3 regions of the Arthrobacter sp. R1-13 genome follow, and region 2 is predicted to be linked to each of the others. Evidence: predicted binding sites of a transcription regulator. Region 2 holds the regulator's gene; each other region holds the start of a gene.
The links. The regulator Rex, encoded in region 2, represses fermentation and respiration genes when NADH is low (regulators of the CRP and FNR family bind a similar motif). The targets are predictions, from matches to a motif close to CTTGTGAANNNNTTCACAAG.
Positions count from the first base shown of each region.

Region 1: the regulator Rex is predicted to act here: its motif matches at 4,520-4,539, upstream of M1D88_RS12525 (glyceraldehyde-3-phosphate dehydrogenase).
Region 3: the regulator Rex is predicted to act here: its motif matches at 2,922-2,941, upstream of araB (ribulokinase).

Region 1 is NZ_CP096420.1:2,718,766-2,726,158, reverse strand. It holds gene cysK (cysteine synthase A) at 1-716, opposite strand, end outside; gene msrA (peptide-methionine (S)-S-oxide reductase MsrA) at 782-1,306, opposite strand; gene M1D88_RS12545 (Nif3-like dinuclear metal center hexameric protein) at 1,406-2,329, shown strand; gene M1D88_RS12540 (zinc ribbon domain-containing protein) at 2,450-3,187, shown strand; gene M1D88_RS12535 (YaaA family protein) at 3,214-3,978, opposite strand; RNA gene rnpB (RNase P RNA component class A) at 4,085-4,478, shown strand; gene M1D88_RS12525 (glyceraldehyde-3-phosphate dehydrogenase) at 4,794-6,236, shown strand; gene M1D88_RS12520 (hypothetical protein) at 6,300-6,512, shown strand; gene M1D88_RS12515 (HNH endonuclease family protein) at 6,680-7,393, shown strand, end outside.
Region 2 is NZ_CP096420.1:3,556,045-3,563,437, reverse strand. It holds gene M1D88_RS16525 (glycoside hydrolase family 95 protein) at 1-2,280, shown strand, start outside; gene M1D88_RS16520 (3-deoxy-7-phosphoheptulonate synthase) at 2,551-3,669, shown strand; gene M1D88_RS16515 (helix-turn-helix domain-containing protein) at 3,833-4,045, shown strand; gene M1D88_RS16510 (30S ribosomal protein bS22) at 4,197-4,295, shown strand; gene M1D88_RS16505 (HAD family hydrolase) at 4,389-5,207, opposite strand; gene M1D88_RS16500 (glutaredoxin family protein) at 5,337-5,591, shown strand; gene M1D88_RS16495 (redox-sensing transcriptional repressor Rex) at 5,687-6,382, shown strand; gene M1D88_RS16490 (hypothetical protein) at 6,473-7,336, opposite strand.
Region 3 is NZ_CP096420.1:374,859-382,251, forward strand. It holds gene M1D88_RS01830 (ABC transporter substrate-binding protein) at 1-9, opposite strand, end outside; gene M1D88_RS01835 (alpha-L-arabinofuranosidase C-terminal domain-containing protein) at 348-2,846, shown strand; gene araB (ribulokinase) at 3,006-4,781, shown strand; gene M1D88_RS01845 (L-ribulose-5-phosphate 4-epimerase) at 4,778-5,473, shown strand; gene araA (L-arabinose isomerase) at 5,498-7,018, shown strand; gene M1D88_RS01855 (alpha/beta hydrolase) at 7,156-7,393, shown strand, end outside.

The DNA of each region.
Region 1 (7,393 bases), 840 kb from region 2:
TCATAGACGTTGGTGTCCAGGATCTCCGGAACGAAGTTCGCCCCGATTCCCTGGATTTTGTGCGGGCCGGGTGCGCCGCCGTTGAGGATGGCCGAGTCTTTCGGTTCCACAGCGACGATCTGGACGCGGGGGTTACGCTCCTTCAGGACCTGCCCGACGCCGGTGATGGTTCCGCCGGTGCCGATGCCGGATACGAAGATGTCGACCTTGCCGTCGGTGTCCGTCCAGATTTCTTCAGCCGTGGTGGTGCGGTGGATCTCAGGGTTGGCCTCATTGGCGAACTGCTGCGCCCAGATGGAGTTCTCGGTGTTGGCGACAATCTCCTGCGCCTTTTCAACTGCCCCGCGCATTCCCTCAGAACCTGGCGTGAGCACAATCTCTGCACCAAAGGCGCGCAGCATGACACGGCGCTCGGTGGACATGGTTTCCGGCATGGTCAGGATGACCTTGTAGCCGCGGGCTGCGCCAACCATCGCCAGGGCGATGCCGGTGTTGCCCGAGGTTCCCTCGACGATGGTTCCGCCGGGCCTCAGCGCACCGGACTTCTCGGCTGCGTCGATGATGGCAACACCGATGCGGTCCTTGACGCTGTTGGCCGGGTTGTAGAACTCGAGCTTGACCGCCACAGTTGCATCAAGGCCTTCGGTCAGCCGGTTGAGCCTGACCAAGGGGGTGCCGCCTACCAACTGGGTAACGTCGTCATAGATCCGTGCCATGTATCTGAGCCTGTTCTCTGAGGTGGGAATACTGAGGTCAGCCTAACGAGGCCCGGGAACCCTTGCTAAGCGTTAAGCCATGCAGAGTAATATTTCCGGGCCTTTGCCAGCTTCGGGTTGATGATCACCTGGCAATAGCCCTGCTCAGGATGCTTGCCGTAGTAGTTCTGGTGGAACTCCTCCGCGACATAAAATCGCGGCAGCCTGCTGACCTCGGTAACAATCGGATGCGACCACAGCGCCTGGTTGCGCTCAATCGCCTCCTCAAAAAGGATCTTCTCTTCCGTTGTCTGGTAGAACATCGAGGAACGGTACTGGGTGCCGACGTCGTAACCCTGCCTGTTCAGCGTGGTGGGATCATGCAGGGCAAAAAACATGTCAAGAATGACGTCTGCAGGGATCACTTCCTCGTCGAAGGTAACGGCAACAACTTCAGCGTGTCCGGTGGTGCCGGCACACACTGAGTAGTAATCGGGATGGGGATCGTGGCCTCCGGTATAGCCGGAGACAACGGAGCTGACACCCTTGGTTATCTGGTAGACGGCGTCAAGGCACCAGAAGCAGCCTCCGCCAAGTACAAACGTTTTCATGTCCTCTTCAATGGTTGAAGCAGTCCGATGATTCCCGGACAACCTTACGAGAGTGCAACGCGTGCAGGCGAGGCCCTGCAATAGGGTAAAAATGGGGGTATGGAACCAGTGAACACGGATGTTTCAACGGCGCCCTCCGCCCAGGGCTCGCCCACTACGGACCCCACGGGGACCGAGAACGTATCCTTGACACCGACGCTGGGTGAAATTCTGCTCGCCGTGGAGGAACTCTGGCCGGAGTCCCTCGCAGAAGAATGGGACGAAGTGGGCCTTGTGGCCGGGCATCCGTCTGCATCCGTCAAGCGGATCATGTTCGCTGTGGATCCCACCCTTGAAGTCATCGAAGAGGCCATTGAATGGGGTGCCCAGCTCCTGATCACCCACCACCCCCTGCTGCTTAAGGGCGTCAGCTCTGTCGCAGCCACCACGCCCAAGGGTGCAGCCGTCCACCGGCTGATCGAGTCCGGTACCGGGCTTCTCACGGTTCACACAAACGGTGATTCCGCCGTCGGGGGTGTCTCGGACGTCCTTGCTGATGCCCTGGGTCTCCAGAATGTGGTCCCGCTAATGGCCGCTGCAAATGGCCTTCCGGAAGAAGGCATTGGGCGCGTGGGCGATCTCGCCGACGTTATGACCCTGGGGGATTTTGCCGCCCGGGTGTTCGGCATCCTTCCTTCAGTTGCAGGCGGCGTCCGAGTCTCCGGGGACAAGGACGGCCTCATCCGCAGGGTCGCCGTCTGCGGCGGGGCGGGGGACTCTCTTTTCAATGAGGTCAGAGCCAGCAACGCCGATATCTATGTCACGGCCGACCTGCGCCACCACCCTGCCTCAGAAGCGCGCGAGGCCGCTGTTAACGGCAGGCCCTACCTGATTGACGTTTCACACTTCGCCAGCGAGTGGCTGTGGCTGCCGGCGGCCGCGGAAGCACTGGGCAACGTCCTGAACGACCAGGGCCACGAGGTGGAAATCCAGGTGAGCACCACCAACAGTGATCCGTGGGACTTCATTCTGACTCCCGGCTAAGCCTGAGGTGCGAGGGGCCCCGGGTGAGCGCAGCGAGGCAGGGGAGCAGCGCAGGCGCTAGAGTCTAAAGAGCGCCGCACGGCGTCCGGCTCCGGCCGGTTGGAACAAGCGGAGGTAGCAGTGGCCAAGGCAGCACCGGCGGAACAGTTGAAGTTGCTGGAACTTCAGGGGCTTGACGCCAAACTCAAGTCACTGTCCAACCGCCGTCGTACCCTTGAAAACGATCCCCGCATCACGGACCTTGAGGCGGCCCTTAACGTCGCCAACGGCGAGCTGGGGGCGGCAAAGATGGCCGTTCACGACGCCGAGACGGAGCTTAAGCGCGCCGAGGACGACGTCGAGCAGGTTACCTCGCGGATCGCTCGGGACGAAGCGCGGCTCAACAGCGGCACGGGTTTGTCAAAGGATCTTGTGGCGCTTCAGAAAGACATTGCCTCGCTGAACAAGAGGCGGTCAGACCTCGAGGACGTTGAACTCGAGGTAATGGAACGGCTCGACGCCCTGCGGGAACGTCAAGCGGCCCAGCAGCAGATCGTGGACGATATCAAGGCTTCCTTCAGCGTGATCCGGGCAGAACTCGATGCCGCCCTGGCCGAAGTGTCTGCTGAGGAGCACACAGTTTCCGCCCAACGTTCCGCTTTCGCTTCCGGACTCGACGCCGGGATGCTGGCGGTCTATGAAAAGACCCTCGCCAAAAGGGGAGTCGGGGCCGCGCGGCTGTTCCACGGCAAGTCTGAAGGTTCGGGTATGCAGCTCAGCCCGGGCGACCTCGCCGAGATCAAGGCAGCGGCAGAAGACGATATCGTGTTCTGCCCGGACTCCGGCTGCATCCTTGTCCGCTCGGCCGAGTGGGCCTAAGGCCGTCTCCAGCCTTTACTACTTCCTTAGCCGGGCAGGATGATGTTGAGGGCGTGAGCCTTGCGGGCGGTGCCTTCAACGAGTTCGCAGCTCCACTTCTCGCCCGCAGCTTTCAGCAGCTGCGCCGGGGTGGCGGGAGCGTTCCCTCTACGCGTCAGCAGGTGCCGGGCCACCTCACCACGGGTGTGCTTGGCGAAGTGGCTGACCACCTTGCGCACTCCTGCCACCTCGGTGAGGACATTGACCGCTACGGTCTGGCCGGCCGGCGGCGCCCAGGCCGCGGCGTAGGTGCTTGAGCGGCAGTCCACGAACAACTCGCCGGCTGTCAGGCCGGCCAGGGCTTCCGTAATCCTGGGCTTCCAAAAGGAAGCCAGGCGTCCGACGTCGGGAAGTGCAGTTCCCATGGATAACCGGTAGGCGGGCACCCGGTCATCGAAACGAATGGCTCCCCACAGGGCCGAGATGACCACCACAGAGTCATGCGCCTTTTTCCGTTGCGCCGGAGTGAGGGACTGGTAGCCCAGTGCGTCGTACAGCACGCCCGAGTAGACCTGGTGGGCGGGAGCTGCTGGCTCCCGGTGCAGGCGGGTGTTGCGGTCGACGTCGTCCTTGAGCGATGCCCCAACGCCCAGAAGGGCGAGGGCGTCTTCATGCGCGCTCACAGTACCGAGCGCCTCCAGTACTTCTGCCCGGTGGGTATTCAGTTCGGGGAAACTCAGCGTGGGCCAGTGGACGGCGTCGCCGCGGACGGCGGGGGTCTTGCCTTCGGAAGGGGGGAGCAGAATCAGCACCGTACGATCTTAGGGGCCGCAATGGAGGCCTCCAAAGATGACAAAGGCCAGGCAGTGGATCAGCGGTGCAGCCGCTGGAGCGGCTGCCCGTAGAATGGAACGTGGATGGGTTGACCAGGCGGCCGCGCGTCACGAAAGTGGCTCGAGGAACGTCCGGGCTCCGCAGAGCAGGGTGGTGGGTAACGCCCACTCGGGGTAACCCGCAGGCCAGTGCCACAGAAAACAGACCGCCTGCAGTTCGGTTGTGTCCGCACAGCCGGACGCGCAGGTAAGGGTGAAACGGTGGTGTAAGAGACCACCAGCTTCCCGGGTGACCGGGAAGGCTAGGTAAACCCCACCCGGAGCAAGGCCATACAGGGCGCGTTTGAGGGCTGCTCGCCCGAGTGCCCGGGTAGGCCGCTGGAGGGCGTCGGCAACGGCGTCCGTAGATGGATGGCCGCTACTCCCGTGCCGGTAACAGCACGGGAGCACAGAACCCGGCGTATCGGTCAACCCATCCACACACTGCGTCGCGTTCCCGGTAAGGGAAGGCTACGCACTCCATGTGAGTGACTTCACGCTCAGCCGAGGCAGGAAGTCAAGCCCTTCGCCTCTAGAATGGAGAGTGAACGTAGAAGTTCTGCCGCCGGATCTGCGTTTGCAGCGGCGGTTTTTCTTTGCGCTTCTCCAAGGCACCCGGGGTGGACCGAATCCCCGCTGGTGCCTGTGCCCCGGAATACCTCCGGCGGCCGACATCTTCATACGAAGACGTATGCAGTTGACCCAAGGAAGGTAGTTCTGTGAGCCAGACGTCAGATTCTTGTCTTGATACGTGGATGGGCCGGGAGGCGCTTGCTGAGGCCATGATCCCCGTGATCGGCCGGCTGTACCGCGAGAACAACGTGGTCACCAGCATCCACGGACGCAGCCTGATCAATAAGTCCACCATGAACATCCTGAAGGCACACCGGTTTGCACGCCGGATGAGCAAGGACGAACTGCTTCTCGAAGAGACAGCTCCTCTGCTGAATGTCCTGTCCCAGCTGGAACTTGGGGCTGCGGCAATCGACATCGCCCGCCTCAACCAGAAGTACAAGGTCGAGGGCAACGGCGCCACCCTTGAAGACTTCCTGCGCGACGAGCTTTCGGACATCGTGGGCAAGCGCGGCGGCGACGACCGCACCAGCACCGACGTCGTGCTCTATGGTTTTGGACGCATCGGCCGCCTCCTGGCACGCCTGCTCATCGAAAAGGCCGGTGGAGGCCATGGCCTGCGCCTGCGGGCCATCGTTGTGCGCCGCGGCTCGGACAACGACCTTGCCAAGCGGGCCAGCCTGCTTCGCCGTGATTCAGTGCACGGTTCGTTCGAAGGCACCATCCGTGTTGACGAAGACAAGAACACCATCACGGCCAACGGTGTCCAGGTTCAGGTCATCTACTCTGACAATCCTGCCACCATCGACTACACCGGCTACGGCATCCACAACGCACTCGTGGTGGACAACACGGGCCGCTGGCGCGACGCAGAGGGCCTGTCCCAGCACCTGCAGAGCAAAGGCGTTTCCCGCGTACTGCTGACGGCCCCGGGCAAAGGCGAGCTGAAGAACATCGTTCACGGCATCAACCACGGGACCATCCTGGACTCGGACAAGATCGTCACCGCGGCATCGTGCACCACCAACGCCATCACTCCGGTCCTGAAGGCCATCAATGACAAGTACGGTGTGGTCCACGGGCACGTCGAGACAGTCCACTCCTTCACCAATGACCAGAACCTGATCGACAACTTCCACAAGGGTGACCGCCGTGGCCGTTCGGCAGCGCTTAACATGGTGATCACCGAGACCGGTGCGGCCAAGGCCGTGGCAAAGGCCCTACCCGAGCTGTTGGGCAAGCTCACCGGCAGCTCCATCCGCGTTCCCACGCCGGATGTCTCCCTCGCCATCCTGAACCTGAGCCTCGAAAACGGCACCACGAAGGAGGAAGTCAACAACTACCTCCGTGAAATGTCCCTGCACTCGGAACTGCGCAAGCAGATTGACTACATTGACTCTCCTGAAGTTGTGTCCACCGACTTCGTCGGATCCCGCCGTGCGGGCATCGTCGACGGTCTCGCGACGATTTCCAATGAAAAGAACCTCGTACTGTACGTCTGGTACGACAACGAATTCGGCTACAGCTGCCAGGTAGTCCGCGTTATGGAGGAGATGGCCGGAGTCAATCCGCCATCGTTCCCGGCCAAAGAGCCGGCCTCTGTGCTTGCGGCCATCGCCGTCTAGCATTTCGGGAGTTTCCCGGCTGACACTCTGGTATCAGCCGGGAAAGGTGCCCAGAATGGTGTCATGGATACAGACTCAGCTCTCGGAGAACATGACACCACCCTTGAACATGCGCTTGACGTAGCCCGCGCCAACCATAAAGAAGCCAAACGGCTGTTGGACCAGGCCCGGGCCGCACATGCTGCCGGAGAAATCGGCGACGAGAGGATCAGGCAGCTCGAGGACCTGATGAACCTCGCCGAGGAAGACCTGCGAAGGGTGACAAGGGAGCAGTAATCGGAGGTCGCTGTACCAGGCTGGCCATACCTTCGCCTGGCACTGTTCCTCCACACTGTGGATAGCGCCGGAATTGTCGGTGGCCTGCCCTAGGCTTTTCGAGTGCCCCACAGACTTCCGCTGAACTTCAAAAGTCCAAATACGCGAACCAGCATGGCGGGACAGCCATGACCATTCACTGGTCGGCTTACCGCCGTGCCCGACGCCGTTCCCGGCAGGCGTGGGCCGTGCTGTCCGTCCTTATTCTGGGAATCGTCTGTGTCATCGGCTGGTTCTTCACCGCTGGACAGTTCGCCATCGCGGAGCCCCGCGTCAATGGGCCCTCGGAAGCTCCGGTGCTGGACCCGGACTGGATGAAGCCTGTAGTTCCCGTGCAGCCGGTTCCTGCCGGAAGCGCAGCCGGAGCCTTGGAACAGCTGACCGTTAAGGGCCGGGCACCCAAGAACGACTACGATCGCAGCGCGTTCGGACAGGCATGGTTCGACGCCGACCACAACGGCTGCGACACCCGCAACGATATTCTCAGGCGCGACCTGACAGGGGAGTTGTTCACGGAGGGTTCAGGCTGCAAGGTGGCAAGCGGCGATTTCCACGAGCCCTACACCGGATCCATGGTCTCCTTTCGCCGAGGCTCGGAGAGCAGCATGGAGGTCCAGATCGATCACGTAGTGGCCTTGGCGGATTCCTGGCAGAAAGGCGCCCAGCAGCTGACGAAGCAACAGCGGCAGAACCTGGCCAACGATCCCCTGAACCTCATCGCGGCTGACGGCCCCGCTAACCAGGAGAAAGGCGCCGGGGACGCAGCAACCTGGCTCCCCGGCAACAAGGCTTTCAGATGCCACTACGTGGCACGGCAGATCTCGGTCAAAGCGGCTTACCGG
Region 2 (7,393 bases):
CTGCAGCACCGGCATTCGCAGACTTTCCTTCCGTTTTCGGACCTGGTGCTGTCACTCAACCCTGTGCACCTCGGCGACGCAGATGGCGGCGATGTGCCTGAGAATTATTCCCGCAGCCTGGATTTGGCGCGTGGGGTGACCAGCACGCGGTACAGGCTTTCGGGCCATGAAGTCAGGGTTGAAGCCTTCATCAGCCACAGCCCATCAGTGTTGGCAATAACGGTGGACACCGAGCTCCCTGGCGGTCTGGAAATTTCGCTGGCACTGGATTCCCCGCTGCTGGTTACCAAGCGCACAGGGAGGATTCGCCACAGCGCGGGAACCCAGTTACTGACAGGCCTTGAGCTCAAGCTGCCAGCCGATGTGGCACCAAGTCACGGCACCGGGGAAATCAAGTATTCGGATGATGATTCGCTCAGTTTGCAAGGGGCAGTCACCGCGCTTTTGGAGCAGGACGGCGTTACCGGCGCCGCTTTCGGCCCCGGTTCTGCTAAAGGTGCGGAAGGCGTTGAAGGTCCGAAAGGTCCGTGGGCAACTGGTGTAAAGCACGCGGTGATTTATGTGAGTGGTGCCACCACCTTCGAGGGGATGGGCCGCCAACCCCAAGGCTCATCTGCACAGGTGGCTGATGCTGTGAGAGCAACTTTGGAGGCCGCCAGGAAGATGGGGCCGGAGTCCCTCCTGCGCCGGCATGAGGAGAGCCATGGCGCGCTGTACAGCTCAACCAGTCTCCGCCTTGGGCCGGGAGACAGGCGCACCGGAGAAGCGGCCGGCACCAACACCGCTCAACGACTGGCCTTGGCGAATTCCCACCCGAAGGGTCCTTTAGCTGCCGATCCAGGGCTGGGAGCGTTGCTCTTCAACTATGGCCGGTATCTGCTGATCTCGAGTTCCAGGCCCGGCGGTACTCCTGCCAACCTGCAGGGAATCTGGAATGACAAGATGCTGCCGCCGTGGAGCTCAAACTTCACCACCAACGTCAACCTCGAGATGAACTATTGGGGAGCGGAGGTGGCTGGCCTGGGCGAGTGTGTGGAGCCGCTCTTTGGATTAGTCGAGGCCCTCCAGGTAACTGGAGCCGCAACCGCCAAGGAGTACTACGGAGCCCGGGGCTGGACCGTCCATCACAATTCGGATATCTGGGGCTACAGCAAACCCGTTGGCCACGGCACCCACTCACCCGAATGGTCTTTCTGGCCCATGGGCGGAGCATGGCTTGTCCGGCATCTGTGGGAGCATCTGCAGTTCGGAGCTGACCGTGACTTCGCCCTCGAACGGGCGTGGCCGGCCATCCGCGGACACGCTGAGTTCCTGTTGGATCTCTTGATCGAATTTCCCGACGGTTCCCTCGGGACAAGTCCTTCCACCTCTCCGGAGAACAGTTTCAAGGCGTCCGGAAACGGGCCGGGGGTACATCGGGCCGGCACAGACAGCGCCGCGACAAACCAGCCTGTAAAGGCTGCTGTGGCCGCTTCCTCCTCCATGGACCTGACCCTGTGCCGGGACGTGCTCGGCATGGTCGAGTCCCTGGCGGTGATGCTCGGGTTGGAGGATGATCTTGTGGTGAAGGAAGCAAGGGCCGCGCTGCCGATGATTCCGCGGCCGGCGCCCGGAGCCAACGGCAGGCTGCGGGAGTGGCTGGCTGAGCCGCCCGAGTGGGAAGAGGAGCACAGGCACATAAGCCATCTCTATCTGGCGTATCCCGGCGACGAACCGCTGGATGCAGAGCTCGAGGCGGCTGTTCGGGCCAGCCTGGACGGCCGCGGTGACGATTCGACGGGGTGGTCCCTGGCCTGGAAAATGGTTATGAGGGCGCGCCTAAGGGAGCCCGAAAAAGTCACCGCCCTGATGCGCCTGTTCTACCGTGGAATGCCGGCGGGCAGGGACGGGTATTCCGGCTTCGGCGGCGGCCTCTATCCCAACCTCTTTGCCGCCCATCCACCGTTCCAGATCGACGGGAACCTTGGATACATCGCGGCTGTCGCGGAGTGCCTTGTTCAGAGCCATCGCGGCGAAATCGAGCTCCTGCCCGCCCTGCCTGTCGAGTTGGCCGATGGTGAGGTATCCGGACTCCGGGCCCGTCCCGGCGTCGCGGTTTCCTTGGCCTGGAAAAGCGGGAAGCTGGAGAGGGCGTCCTTTACATTGCAGCCGGGCTCCCAGCTGCGGACAATAACGGTCAGGTACGGCGGGCGGACCCAGGAAGTTGTACTCGACGCACAACGGGAGACGAAGCTGGACCTGGCCGGCTGGGTACAGGAACAGCAGGATGCCGCTGGATAAGTCCAGCGGCCGACATTTCATGAGCACATGCGACGGGAGATGACGGGCACAATTTAGCGGAATTTTGCCCTGACGGACCCGGCCCGGTTATGGTGTGGCTATGACTAACCGTTGGTATGCGTATTTTTCGTTGGCTCTGGAGGAGCCCGCGTCTAACTGACACGCACCCAACTTTCCTTCAGAGCCAACAGGGCAGAGATCATTCTCTGCCCTTCGCCATTTCTCCGGCGGGTTCTGACCAGGGCCCGCTCCTATCTGGAACAGGACCCCATGAGCACCACAGCAGCCGCCGCCAATCCCCAACATTCCACCTCGAACTTGAGGATCAGCAAGTTCACTGCGCTCCCCACTCCCCACGAGATGATCGCCGAGCTTCCGCTCGACGCGAGGGTGACCGACGTCGTCGGGCGGGGCCGTGATGAAGTCCGCGCTGTCATGGACGGCCTGGACGACCGCCTGCTGGTGATCGTGGGTCCCTGCTCCATTCACGATCCGAAGGCCGGGCTGGAATACGCCCGCAGGCTCGTGAGCCAGGCCGAGAAGCACAAGGAAGACCTGCTTATCGTGATGCGGGCGTACTTTGAAAAGCCGCGGACCACCGTGGGCTGGAAGGGGCTCATCAACGACCCCCACCTGGATGGCAGCCACGACATTGCCACAGGCCTCCGTGCAGCCCGAAGCTTCCTCCAGCAAGTAACAGCCTTGGGGCTCCCAACCGCCACGGAATTCCTCGAGCCCATCAGCCCCCAGTACACGGCAGACCTGGTCTCCTGGGGTGCCATTGGTGCACGCACCACGGAAAGCCAGATCCACCGGCAGTTGGCGTCCGGGCTCTCCATGCCCATCGGCTTCAAGAATGGTACCGACGGCGACCTCCAGGTTGCCGTTGACGCGTGCAGCGCCGCCGGCGCGGCCCAGGCTTTCCTGGGAATTGACGACGACGGCAAAGCTGCTCTCGTGGCGACGGCCGGCAACCCGGACACGCACGTCATTCTCCGTGGCGGCCGCAAGGGCCCCAATTACTCAGCAGCCGACGTCGAAGCCGCTTCTTCCCGTCTTGCAGCGAAGAACCTGAACCCGCGCCTGATTGTGGATGCGAGCCACGCGAACAGCGGGAAAAGCCACCACCGCCAGGCGGAAGTCGCCTTCGAAATCGGTGCCCAGCTGGAGGAGGGCGGCGGCTCCGCAAAGGCCATCGCCGGGGTGATGCTGGAAAGCTTCCTCGTAGGCGGCGCCCAGAACCTGGACGTCACGGATTCCAACGGAACTGCCGAATTGCTTTACGGCCAAAGTGTGACCGACGCCTGCATGGAGTGGGACGTGACGGTGTCCGTGCTCGGGCAGCTTGCCGCTTCGGCCCGGAAACGCAGGATTTCCTTGGCCGAGTAATGGCTACTTGCTAGAGGCGAACGCGTAGTTTCGCCACTACGCCTTTCACATTGGCCCCAACTGCCTCTAGAGTAACTAGCACACGGTTGTTCGATGGCTCAGCATCGCCGCACCCGCAGAATACAGGTTGCCGCAGAATGCTGAGAGCAAAGGAATATGGGAAATGTCCGCAGAGTCGAACTTCTCCAACGCGAAGTTCTTGACCGTGGCCGAAGTGGCTGAGGTCATGCGCGTCTCTAAGATGACCGTTTATCGCCTGGTTCATTCGGGGGATATGCCCGCCGTCCGCTTTGGCCGCTCGTTCCGGGTACCGGAGTCCGCCGTCGAACAGTACCTGAAGCGCGCCGTCGTGGAGGGCCAATCCGAGACGGCGTGAGTCGTCGCCGTCAGTTTGCGCTCCGGATAAGCGGTAGGCTGTTAAGGAACGTTTTACGTCATTGTAAGAATCTGTCAGTTGTACAGTCTGTTGCTTAGTCCACGGACCTTTTCCATCAGACAGGTACGCATCTAGTTTGTAAGGAACTTTCGTGGGTTCAGTTATCAAGAAGCGTCGCAAGCGTATGGCCAAGAAGAAGCACCGCAAGTTGCTTCGTAAGACGCGCCACCAGCGTCGCAATAAGAAGTAGTAATACTTCCAAAGCGTCAATGCCCGTTGCCTTTCGAGGTAGCGGGCATTTTTGCGTCCTTGCTCCTTGGTGCTGCAGCGGTGTGCGGCTCTGCTAGATAGTGGGGCCGCGGAAGCGCGAGAAGCCCTTCCAGAGGCCGTAGACGGCGCCGCAGACCGTGGCTGCCTTCAGGCCGAGCGTTGCTGCGCGGCGTCCGGAGCGGAAATCGTAGACCGGCCAGTTGTTCTCCCGGGCATGCCGGCGGAGGCGTGCATCGGGGTTGATGGCCACGGGATGCCCCACCATGCTGAGCAACGGGATGTCATTGTGGGAGTCGCTGTAGGCCCAGCACCTCTTGAGCTCCAGGCCTTCCTCGTCGGCGATGGCCTGCACTGCCACGGCCTTGGCTGCCCCGTGGAGGATCTCGCCCACCAGTTTGCCCGTATAGACGCCGTCCTTGATTTCTCCGACCGTGCCAAGGGCCCCGGTCAGTCCGAGGCGGGTCGATATAACGGTGGCTACTTCGATGGGAGTTGCCGTTACCAGCCAGACTTTCCTGCCAACCCGAAGGTGCTGCTGGGCCAGGGCCTTGGCTCCGGGCCAGATCCTGGACGCGATCATCTCGTCAAAGACCTCTTCGCCCAGGACCTTGATGTCCTCGACCGTGATGCCGGCCGCAAGCAGAAGGGCTGAATCGCGGACGGCGTGGACGTCGTCGAGGTTCTCCCCGCGAATCACAAACTTGAACTGCTTCCACGCGAAACCAGCAGCCTGGGTCAGCGTGAACGTCCCCCGCTGATGCATTTTCCGTGCCACGTGGAACAGGCTGGCACCCTTCATCAGGGTGTTATCGACGTCGAAGAAGGCGGCCTCGCCGTGTTGCTGGGTGGCAACCGGGCGGCGGGCCACAGCAACGTACTTCTCCTCGGGCATGCCACGAGTCTAGTCAATGCTCGGCATCGCCGCCGCCTGTGGCGTTCTGTTGCTGTGCGAGCGGGATACCTGAGGGCGGTTCAGGCCAGTGGCGTCGACGACGGCGGACAGCCCGGCTACCGTGGAACCATGGCAAAACCAGACGTCCTCCTGCTCACCAAAGCAAACTGCCATCTCTGCAGTGCCGCGCGCGACGCCGTCGACCGCGTCACTGCCGGACTGGGACTGGAGTGGCGGGAACAGTTGGTGGACAAAGACGCGGAGCTCCGTGAGCGCTACGCCGAAGAGATTCCGGTGGTGGTGGTCGACGGGATCCAGCGGGACTTCTGGAAGATCGACGAGGCCCGGCTGACGAGGGTTCTACAGGAAGCCATGGCGAAGTAGGCCTCGGCCCGAGCCCGGATGACGTCGTTCCGCTTTTGTTGACACAAGTCGTGGGGCCCTAGAGTGGACTCACAACGCGACGCAATGGAGCAGATGTGACTTCGCTCGATTCATCCCCGGAAGCAGTCCGCGGGGATTCCGGAACCGCTGCAAAGCAGATTCCGCCCGCAGCCGTGGCACGGCTCACCCTCTATTTGCGCGCCCTGACCACCATGCTTGCCGAAGGCGTGGACAGGGTATCCTCGGAATCACTTGCCGAAGCCTCGGGCGTGAGCTCAGCTACCCTGCGCAAAGACCTCTCGCATGTGGGTTCCTACGGGACCCGCGGCGTGGGCTACGAGGTTCAGTACCTGAGCCGGCACATTTCTGCGGCCCTCGGTCTCACCAAGGACTGGAAAGTCGCTATCGTCGGTGCCGGTAACCTCGGGAAAGCCCTGGCAAGGTATGGCGGATTCGAATCGCGGGGCTTTGATGTCGTGGCCATTTTCGACGCCGACCAGATGATCGTAGGCAACGAAGTGGGATGGCTGCGTGTGAGTGACGCTGCCGACATGGAAGCGGTGCTCCAGCGGACGGGAGCGAACATGGTGGTCCTGGCGCTGCCTGCCGCCGTAGCCCAAAGTGTGTGTGACAGGGTGGTGGCAGCCGGCGTGAGGAGCATTCTGAGCTTCGCCCCCGTGATGCTGCAGGTTCCGCCCGGAGTAAACCTGCGCAAGGTAGACATGGCCACGGAACTGCAGATTCTGGCCTACCACGCACAAAGGACGCAGGCCCCGGAAGAGCTGGAGTAAGTTACTCTGCTCCGCCGGGCCTGCGCCCTCAGCATGGATCTATGTGGCCCTGGCTCCTAGCGGCCGTATGACTTTATGTGGCCCTGAGTTCTAGCGGCCGTACGGCTGGGAGTAAGGATTGGCGAACGGCTGCTGCTTCTGGAAGTACGGCGAATTGGCCGGCAAGTACAGGAGTACGATGCCCGCGACTCCCATCAGAATGACGAGGATCTGCAGCACGCCGTACGTAGGACCCATGCTGAAGACGCTGAAGAGTCCAAACACCGAGATGCCCGCGAAGACAGTACCCAGGATGCGTGCCCAGTTCTTTCCGTTGCGTACAGGAAAGGCCACGAGGGCGTAGAGTCCCAGGGAGATGAGACCGCCCACGATGCTGGCACCTACCATCATTCCCTGCATTCCCTCAATGGTGCCGGGGGGCAGTTCCGTGCCCTGCAGCTGGGCCTGTTCCTGCATCATTTGGGTGAAGAAATCTCCACCCGAGAATGCCAACACCATGGCACTGATGAACGACAGCACACCGGCGCCGATGATCAGCCAAAAGGCGAGGTCCACCTGCGGGGGCCGGTTGCTGTTTCCGGCAGATGGAAGCTCGGAAGGGTACTGCGAGTACGGTGACTGACCGTAAGGCGACTGGCCATAGGGAGACTGGCCTTGCTGGGGCTGGCCGAACTGCTGCTGCGGCGGGTTCTGGCCGTATTGTGGCGCCCCGTACTGCGGCTGTTGGGGAGCGTTCTGGCCATACTGGGGTGCCCCATACTGTGGGTGCTGAGGAGCATTCTGGCCGTACTGGGGCGCCCCGTACTGCGGCTGCTGGGGAGCGTTCTGGCCGTACTGCGGAGCGTTTTGCCCGTACTGGGGCTGCTGCGGATTGTTCTGATCGTACTGCGGCGCGTTCTTGCCGCCAGACTCAGGCTCGTCCTGGTTGGCGGGAGGGACTGGGGGAGTGCTCATGTTCGATCCTTCATGTGTCGACTTCGAAAATCGGCTACCGGGATCAGTGTGATGCCC
Region 3 (7,393 bases), 1.3 Mb from region 2:
CTTAAACACAACATCCTCCCGGAAGCGTTAGTTACATGCAGGCGGGAGACCCCAACACCGCCATTGCTGTGAGCTGCTTGCTCTGCCAGCCAGTGTGAACGCTAACAACGAGGTGCGTCAAGTAGTGAAGATCACAATTGGGACACTGCCGGTTTATGACGCAGGCGGGCGGCCAGGTTGCCGGAGGCCCCCTTTACTTTTGACCGGAGGCTGAACAATACTTTCAACAGCCTCCGCCTTGTTAGCGTTCACATGGATGCCGGACGGCAAACCATTCAATGGAGAAAGGGCTCTCACCTCCGATGCAAAGCACAGTTCGTCCGAGTCCCGTAAAGAGGGCTTGCACCATGGCCCTTGCGGGATCGCTCGCGGCAGCCACCCTCACTCTCGCACCGGCGCCTGGCGCCCACGCTGAAACCACTAATCGCACCATTACAGTCCATGCAGACCAAGCGGGTCCTGACATAGCTCCAACAATGTACGGGGCCTTCTATGAGGACATCAACCAGGGTGCGGACGGGGGCATCTACGCCGAACTCGTGCAGAACAGGTCCTTCGAATTCAATTCAACGGACAATCGCGCCTATACCCCACTCAGTGCCTGGGAGGTCCTCCAGCGGGGAAGCGCCGGTACGGCCACTGTCCAGAACGATGACTATCGCCTCAATGAGAACAACCGGAACTACCTGTTGGTCGAGGCGGCTACCGCAGCCGCGGGCGCCGGTGCCGGCGTCGGGGTCCGTAACAGCGGTTGGAATGGCGGGCACCGGCTGGAGGCCCGCCAGAAGTACGAGTACTCCGTCTGGGCCAGAACCTCCAATCCGGCCGGTTCCACCCTCGCCGTCGCACTGGAAACTCCGGAAGGCGCCCGGCTCGACCTCACCAGCATCAAGGTCAGGGGCGATGCCTGGAAAAAATACAACGTGACCCTTTCGCCTAAGTCCACGACGGCGTCGGGACGGCTTTCCACCGTTGTCCAAGGAACCGGCACCGTACGGCTGGACATGATTTCGCTGATGCCCCAGGAGACCTGGAACGGCCATGGGCTGCGTAAGGATCTGGCCGAAAAGATTGCTGAGCTCAACCCGGGGTTCCTGCGGTTTCCCGGTGGCTGCATCGTCAACACCGGCAGTTACGACTCCTACTCTGCGCCCAACTACACCCGGTCCCGCACTTACCAGTGGAAGGAAACCATTGGTCCTGTTGAGCAGCGTCCCGCCAACAGGAACTTTTGGGGCTACAACCAGACCTACGGGCTCGGCTACATGGAGTATTTCCAGTGGGCTGAAGACCTCAAGGCCGTCCCCGTTCCGGTGGTGCCTGTGGGTGTCACGGGTTGCGGCGACAACCGTGCCGTACCTGACCAGGCAACCCTGGACAAGTACATCCAGGACACCCTGGACCTGATCGAATTCGCGAATGGAGACGCCAGTACCGAATGGGGTGCCAAGCGCATTGCCTACGGCCACCCGGCCCCCTACAACCTTGACCGCATCAGCCTGGGCAATGAGGAGTACAAGCCTGAGTTCAAGGCGTACTTCACCCAGTTCCAGGATGCCGTTGAGGCCGCCTATCCCGATATCAAGGTCATTGGCAACACGGGCCCGGACGATCAAGGCGCCAACTTCGATGACCTCTCCAAGTTCAACGCCGACCGTAAGGTCGACTTCGTCGACGAGCACTACTACAACTCGCCCGACTGGTTCCTGACCAACAACCACCGCTACGACTCCTACGACCGTGACAGCTACAAGGTCTTCCTGGGCGAGTTCGCGTCACTGGCCAACAAGCCTGAGAACGCGTTGGCCGAGGCGTCCTTCATGACCGGCCTCGAACGGAACGCCGACGTTGTCAGGATGGCGTCCTACGCCCCGTTGATTGCCAATGAGGCCAACGTCCAATGGAGTCCGGACCTCATATTCTTCAACGGCACCTCCATCAGGACCACGCCCAACTTCGAAGTGCAAAAGCTCTTTATGAACAACGTCGGAAGCAACGTTGTGCCCAGTTCCCAGAACAACCCGCCAAGCCTGGCGGCACCCATCACCGGGCAGATCGGGCTTTCTACATGGGCCACCGCGGCAAAGTACGACGACGTTACGGTCACCGGCGCGGACGGCAGCCAGCTGTTTGCTGACGACTTCTCCGGCACCGCCTCGGCGTGGACAGGCAACGGTGTGGGAAGCTGGTCAGTCCAGGACGGCGCTTACGTCCAGTCGAGCACCACAGCACTGAACACCATGGTCACCGCTGGAAACCCGGCGTGGAGCAATTACACGCTCAACACCAAGGCCACCAAGACGGCCGGCGCCGAAGGATTCCTCATCGCTTTCGGAGTGAAGGACACCGGAAACTACTACTGGTGGAACCTCGGCGGCTGGAACAACAGCAAATCCGTGGTGGAGAAGGCTGTCAACGGGGCAAAGAGCACCCTGATCGAGACGGGCACCACCATTGAGACCGGCCGCCAGTACGACATCCGGATTGAAGTCACCGGACCGACGGCCAAGCTGTACCTCGACGATGTCCTCTGGGGAACGATCGATGAGACTCCCGTGGATCCCATCTACTCCGTCGCCACCAAGGATGCCGAAACGGGGGACACAATCGTCAAGGTGGTCAACACCTCGGGTGAGGCTGCCGCCGTCGACATCAAAGTCGCCGGGACGGCAAATATCAGCTCCAGCGCAGCGGTGACCACCTTGACCACTACGAGTGATGGCCAAAACCTGGTTCCGGCAACCAGTGTGTTCACAGGATCAGGCACTGATTTCACATACAACTTCCAACCGAAATCCGTGACATTCATCCGGCTTGCGCCAGCTGACGGACAAAAAGCCAAGTAAGGCCCAGGTGATACCCAGCCGGTTCCGACGGCTGGGTATCACCTTTGCGTAAGCGGTATCAGCGTCTTGACGTTGCCCGTGTTAGCGTTCACAATTAGTACTAACCATCAATTTCCAACGAAGGCAAAAGAGGTCGTTGCCTCTTCCCTGGAGGCAGATATGCAGAACGAAAACTCTCCCGCTCCCCACGGTTCCGTGGCTGAGCAATACGTCATCGGCGTTGACTACGGCACGCTCTCCGGCCGCGCCGTGGTCGTCCGCGTTGCCGATGGCAAGGAACTGGGCAGTGGTGTATTTGATTACCCGCATGCTGTGGTCACGGAGGCGCTGCCTGCCGATGTGGCGGGCGACGGCGGCGTGCGGCTTCCCGCTGACTGGGCCCTTCAGGTCCCGAATGACTACCGCGATGTGCTCCGCAACGCAGTTCCCGCCGCTATTGCCGACGCCGGAATCGATCCCGCCGCAGTCATCGGTATCGCCACCGACTTCACGGCTTGCACCATGGTCCCCGTCAAGGCTGACGGCACCCCGCTGAACGAACTGCCCGAGTTCGCCAACCGCCCGCACGCCTACGTAAAACTCTGGCGCCACCACGCCGCCCAACCCCAGGCCGACCGCATCAACACCCTCGCCGCTGAACTGGGTGAAAGCTGGCTGCCCCGTTACGGCGGCCTCATTTCCTCAGAGTGGGAATTCGCAAAGGGCCTGCAGCTTCTGGAAGAGGATCCGCAGGCATATGAAGCAATGGATCACTGGGTAGAAGCAGCCGACTGGATTGTGTGGCAGCTGAGCGGGAACTATGTCCGCAACGCCTGCACCGCCGGCTACAAGGGCATCTACCAGGACGGCCGCTACCCCTCCGCGGACTTCCTTACCGCGTTGAACCCTGCTTTCGAGACCTTCGTCAGCGACAAACTCGAGCACACCATCGGCCGCCTCGGCGACGCCGCCGGCTACCTCACTGCCGAGGCTGCGGCGTGGACCGGATTGCCGGAGGGCATCGCCGTCGCCGTCGGAAACGTTGACGCGCACGTGACGGCACCGGCCGCGAAGGCCGTTGAGTCCGGCCAGCTGGTGGCCATCATGGGAACCTCCACCTGCCATGTCATGAACGGAACGGAGCTGCATGAGGTTCCGGGCATGTGCGGCGTGGTGGACGGCGGGATCGTCGACGGCCTTTGGGGCTATGAGGCGGGCCAGTCCGGCGTGGGCGATATCTTCGGCTGGTTCACCAAGAACGGTGTTCCCCCGGCGTACCATGAGGCAGCAGCCGCCGCGGGTCTGGGCATCCATGAGTACCTGACCGAACTGGCCTCCCGCCAGGCCATCGGCGAGCACGGCCTTATTGCCCTGGACTGGCACAGCGGTAACCGCTCGGTGCTGGTGGACCACGAACTCTCGGGCGTGGTGGTTGGCCAGACCCTTGCCACCAAGCCGGAGGACACGTACCGTGCCCTGTTGGAGGCTACGGCCTTTGGCACCCGCACCATCGTGGATGCGTTCCGCGATTCAGGAGTTCCGGTCAAGGAATTCATCGTGGCCGGCGGGCTGCTGAAGAACAAGCTCCTGATGCAGATCTATGCGGATGCCACCGGGCTGCAGCTCTCCACCATCGGTTCCACCCAGGGACCTGCCCTTGGATCGGCCATCCACGCCGCTGTGGCAGCCGGCGCTTATCCGGACATCCGGGAGGCAGCGGCCGCCATGGGGTCCGAGCCCGGAGAAGTCTATGTGCCCATCCCCGAGAACGTGGCGGCCTACGAAGCCCTGTTCCAGGAATACCGCACCCTGCACGACTACTTCGGCCGCGGCGCAAACGACGTGATGCACCGGCTCAAGGCAATCCAGCGGGCAGCCAAACCCGGCCTGGGCGGTCCCTCCACTGAAGCAAGCGAATCCGACGCAGCCGAGCGGGATGAGAAGGTGAACGCATGAGTACCCTCCTGGAAACTATCGGCCGGCTCCGCGCCGAGGTCTGTGCCCTGCATGCGGAGCTGACCCGGTATGAACTGGTGGTGTGGACCGCAGGCAACGTTTCGGCGCGAGTCCCGGGCCATGACCTGATGGTCATCAAACCCTCCGGTGTCTCCTACGATGATCTGACCCCCGAATCCATGGTGGTCACGGATCTGTTTGGGGCCCCCGTGAACGGTGACCCGGCGGAAGGCGAGTGGGGCAACCCGGCCCTCGCGCCGTCGTCGGACACTGCCGCGCATGCATACGTCTACCGGCACATGCCCGAAGTAGGGGGCGTGGTGCACACCCACTCCACCTACGCCACGGCCTGGGCCGCGCGGGGTGAGGCAATCCCCTGCGTCCTGACGATGATGAGTGACGAGTTCGGTGGTTCCATCCCCGTGGGACCGTTCGCTCTCATCGGTGACGATTCCATCGGCCAAGGCATTGTGGACACCCTCAAGGACTCCCATTCCCCGGCGGTCCTCATGCAGAACCACGGGCCTTTCACCATCGGCAAGGACGCCAAATCCGCCGTCAAAGCGGCTGTCATGTGCGAAGAAGTGGCACGCACCGTCCATATTTCCCGGCAGCTGGGCGAACCGCTGCCCATCGATGAAGCAGCCATCGAATCCCTCTACGCCCGCTACCAGAACGTTTACGGCCAGTAGGCCCCCACTTTTTCAGGAGACATCATGAACAACGCCAACAACACCTCGCTCGAGCAGTATGAAGTCTGGTTCCTGACCGGCAGCCAGCACCTTTACGGCGAGGACGTTCTGAAGCAGGTCGCAGCGCAGTCGCAGGAGATCGCCAACCAGCTCAACGCCTCATCCTCCGTTCCGGTCAAGGTGGTCTGGAAGCCCGTCCTGACCGACTCGGACGCCATCCGGCGCACCGCGCTGGAAGCCAACTCCGCCGATCAGGTCATCGGCGTCACCGCCTGGATGCACACGTTCTCGCCAGCCAAGATGTGGATCCAGGGCCTGGACCTGCTCCGCAAACCGCTTCTGCACCTGCACACCCAGGCCAACGTCGAACTGCCCTGGGCGGACATCGACTTTGACTTCATGAATCTGAACCAGGCCGCCCACGGCGACCGGGAATTCGGCTACATCCAGTCCCGCCTCGGCATCCCGCGCAAGACTGTTGTGGGCCACGTGTCCAACCCCGAGGTCACCCGCCAGGTGGGTGTCTGGCAGCGCGCTTCCGCAGGCTGGGCCGCCGTCCGGACCCTGAAACTGACCCGTTTTGGTGACAACATGCGCAACGTCGCGGTCACCGAGGGCGACAAGACCGAAGCCGAACTCCGCTTCGGTGTGTCGGTTAACACCTGGTCAGTTAACGAACTTGCCGACGCCGTGCATGGCGCTTCCGACTCCGACGTCGACAAGCTCGTCGCCGAATACGAGGACCTGTACGAGGTGGCCGAGGAACTGAAGGCCGGCGGTGCGCGCCACGAGTCGCTGCGCTACAGTGCACGGATCGAGCTCGGCCTGCGCAGCTTCCTGGAAGCCAATGGTTCCGCCGCGTTCACCACCTCCTTCGAGGATCTCGGCGAGCTTCGGCAGCTCCCGGGCATGGCAGTGCAGAGGCTTATGGCTGACGGTTACGGCTTTGGTGCCGAGGGCGACTGGAAGACAGCCATCCTGGTCCGCGCGGCCAAAGTCATGGGTGCTGGGCTGCCCGGCGGTGCCTCGCTCATGGAGGACTACACGTATCACCTCACGCCCGGCCAGGAAAAGATCCTCGGAGCACACATGCTCGAGGTCTGCCCGTCGTTGACCGCCACCAAGCCGCGCGTCGAGATCCACCCGCTGGGCATCGGCGGCAAGGAAGATCCCGTCCGTATGGTCTTTGACACCGACGCCGGCCCCGGAGTTGTGGTGGCCCTGTCCGACATGCGCGACCGCTTCCGCCTGGTTGCCAACGCCGTGGACGTCGTGGACCTCGACGAGCCCCTGCCCAACCTCCCGGTTGCCAGGGCGCTGTGGTCGCCCAAGCCGGACTTCGCCACGTCTGCTGCCGCCTGGCTCACCGCCGGCGCGGCGCACCACACGGTGCTTTCCACCGCCGTCGGGATGGATGTGTTCGAGGACTTCGCTGAGATTGCCCAGACGGAACTGCTGACCATCGACGAAAACACCACCATCAAACAGTTTAAGAAAGAACTGAACTGGAACGCCGCCTACTACAAGCTGGCCGGTGGGCTCTAAGAGCTGACTGTATTCTTTGGAAACGGAGCGGGGCGCGGTGGACACCCACCACGCCCCGCTCCTGTTTAAGTCCGGTCGCTTGCCCTATCCTGAAGCTCTGAACAGATCCTGAACGCCTAACTGGGGGAGAGCGTGCAATGGGACCTTTAGAACCGACTGACACCACCACTGAGCGCCGAAATGTGGTGGACGCTCCGTTGGCTGATTTCGAGCAGAAGACGGCCAATGTCCCAAAGGCCAGGCGGAGAAGGTTCCGGATACTTGACGTCGTCGTAGTGGTGGTCCTCGTGGCACTGATTGCCCTGTCCATCACTCCTTGGCCGTCCGCACTCCTTATCCGCAGCGTGTTCGAGGGCGGAGCGAAGTCCACCGTCG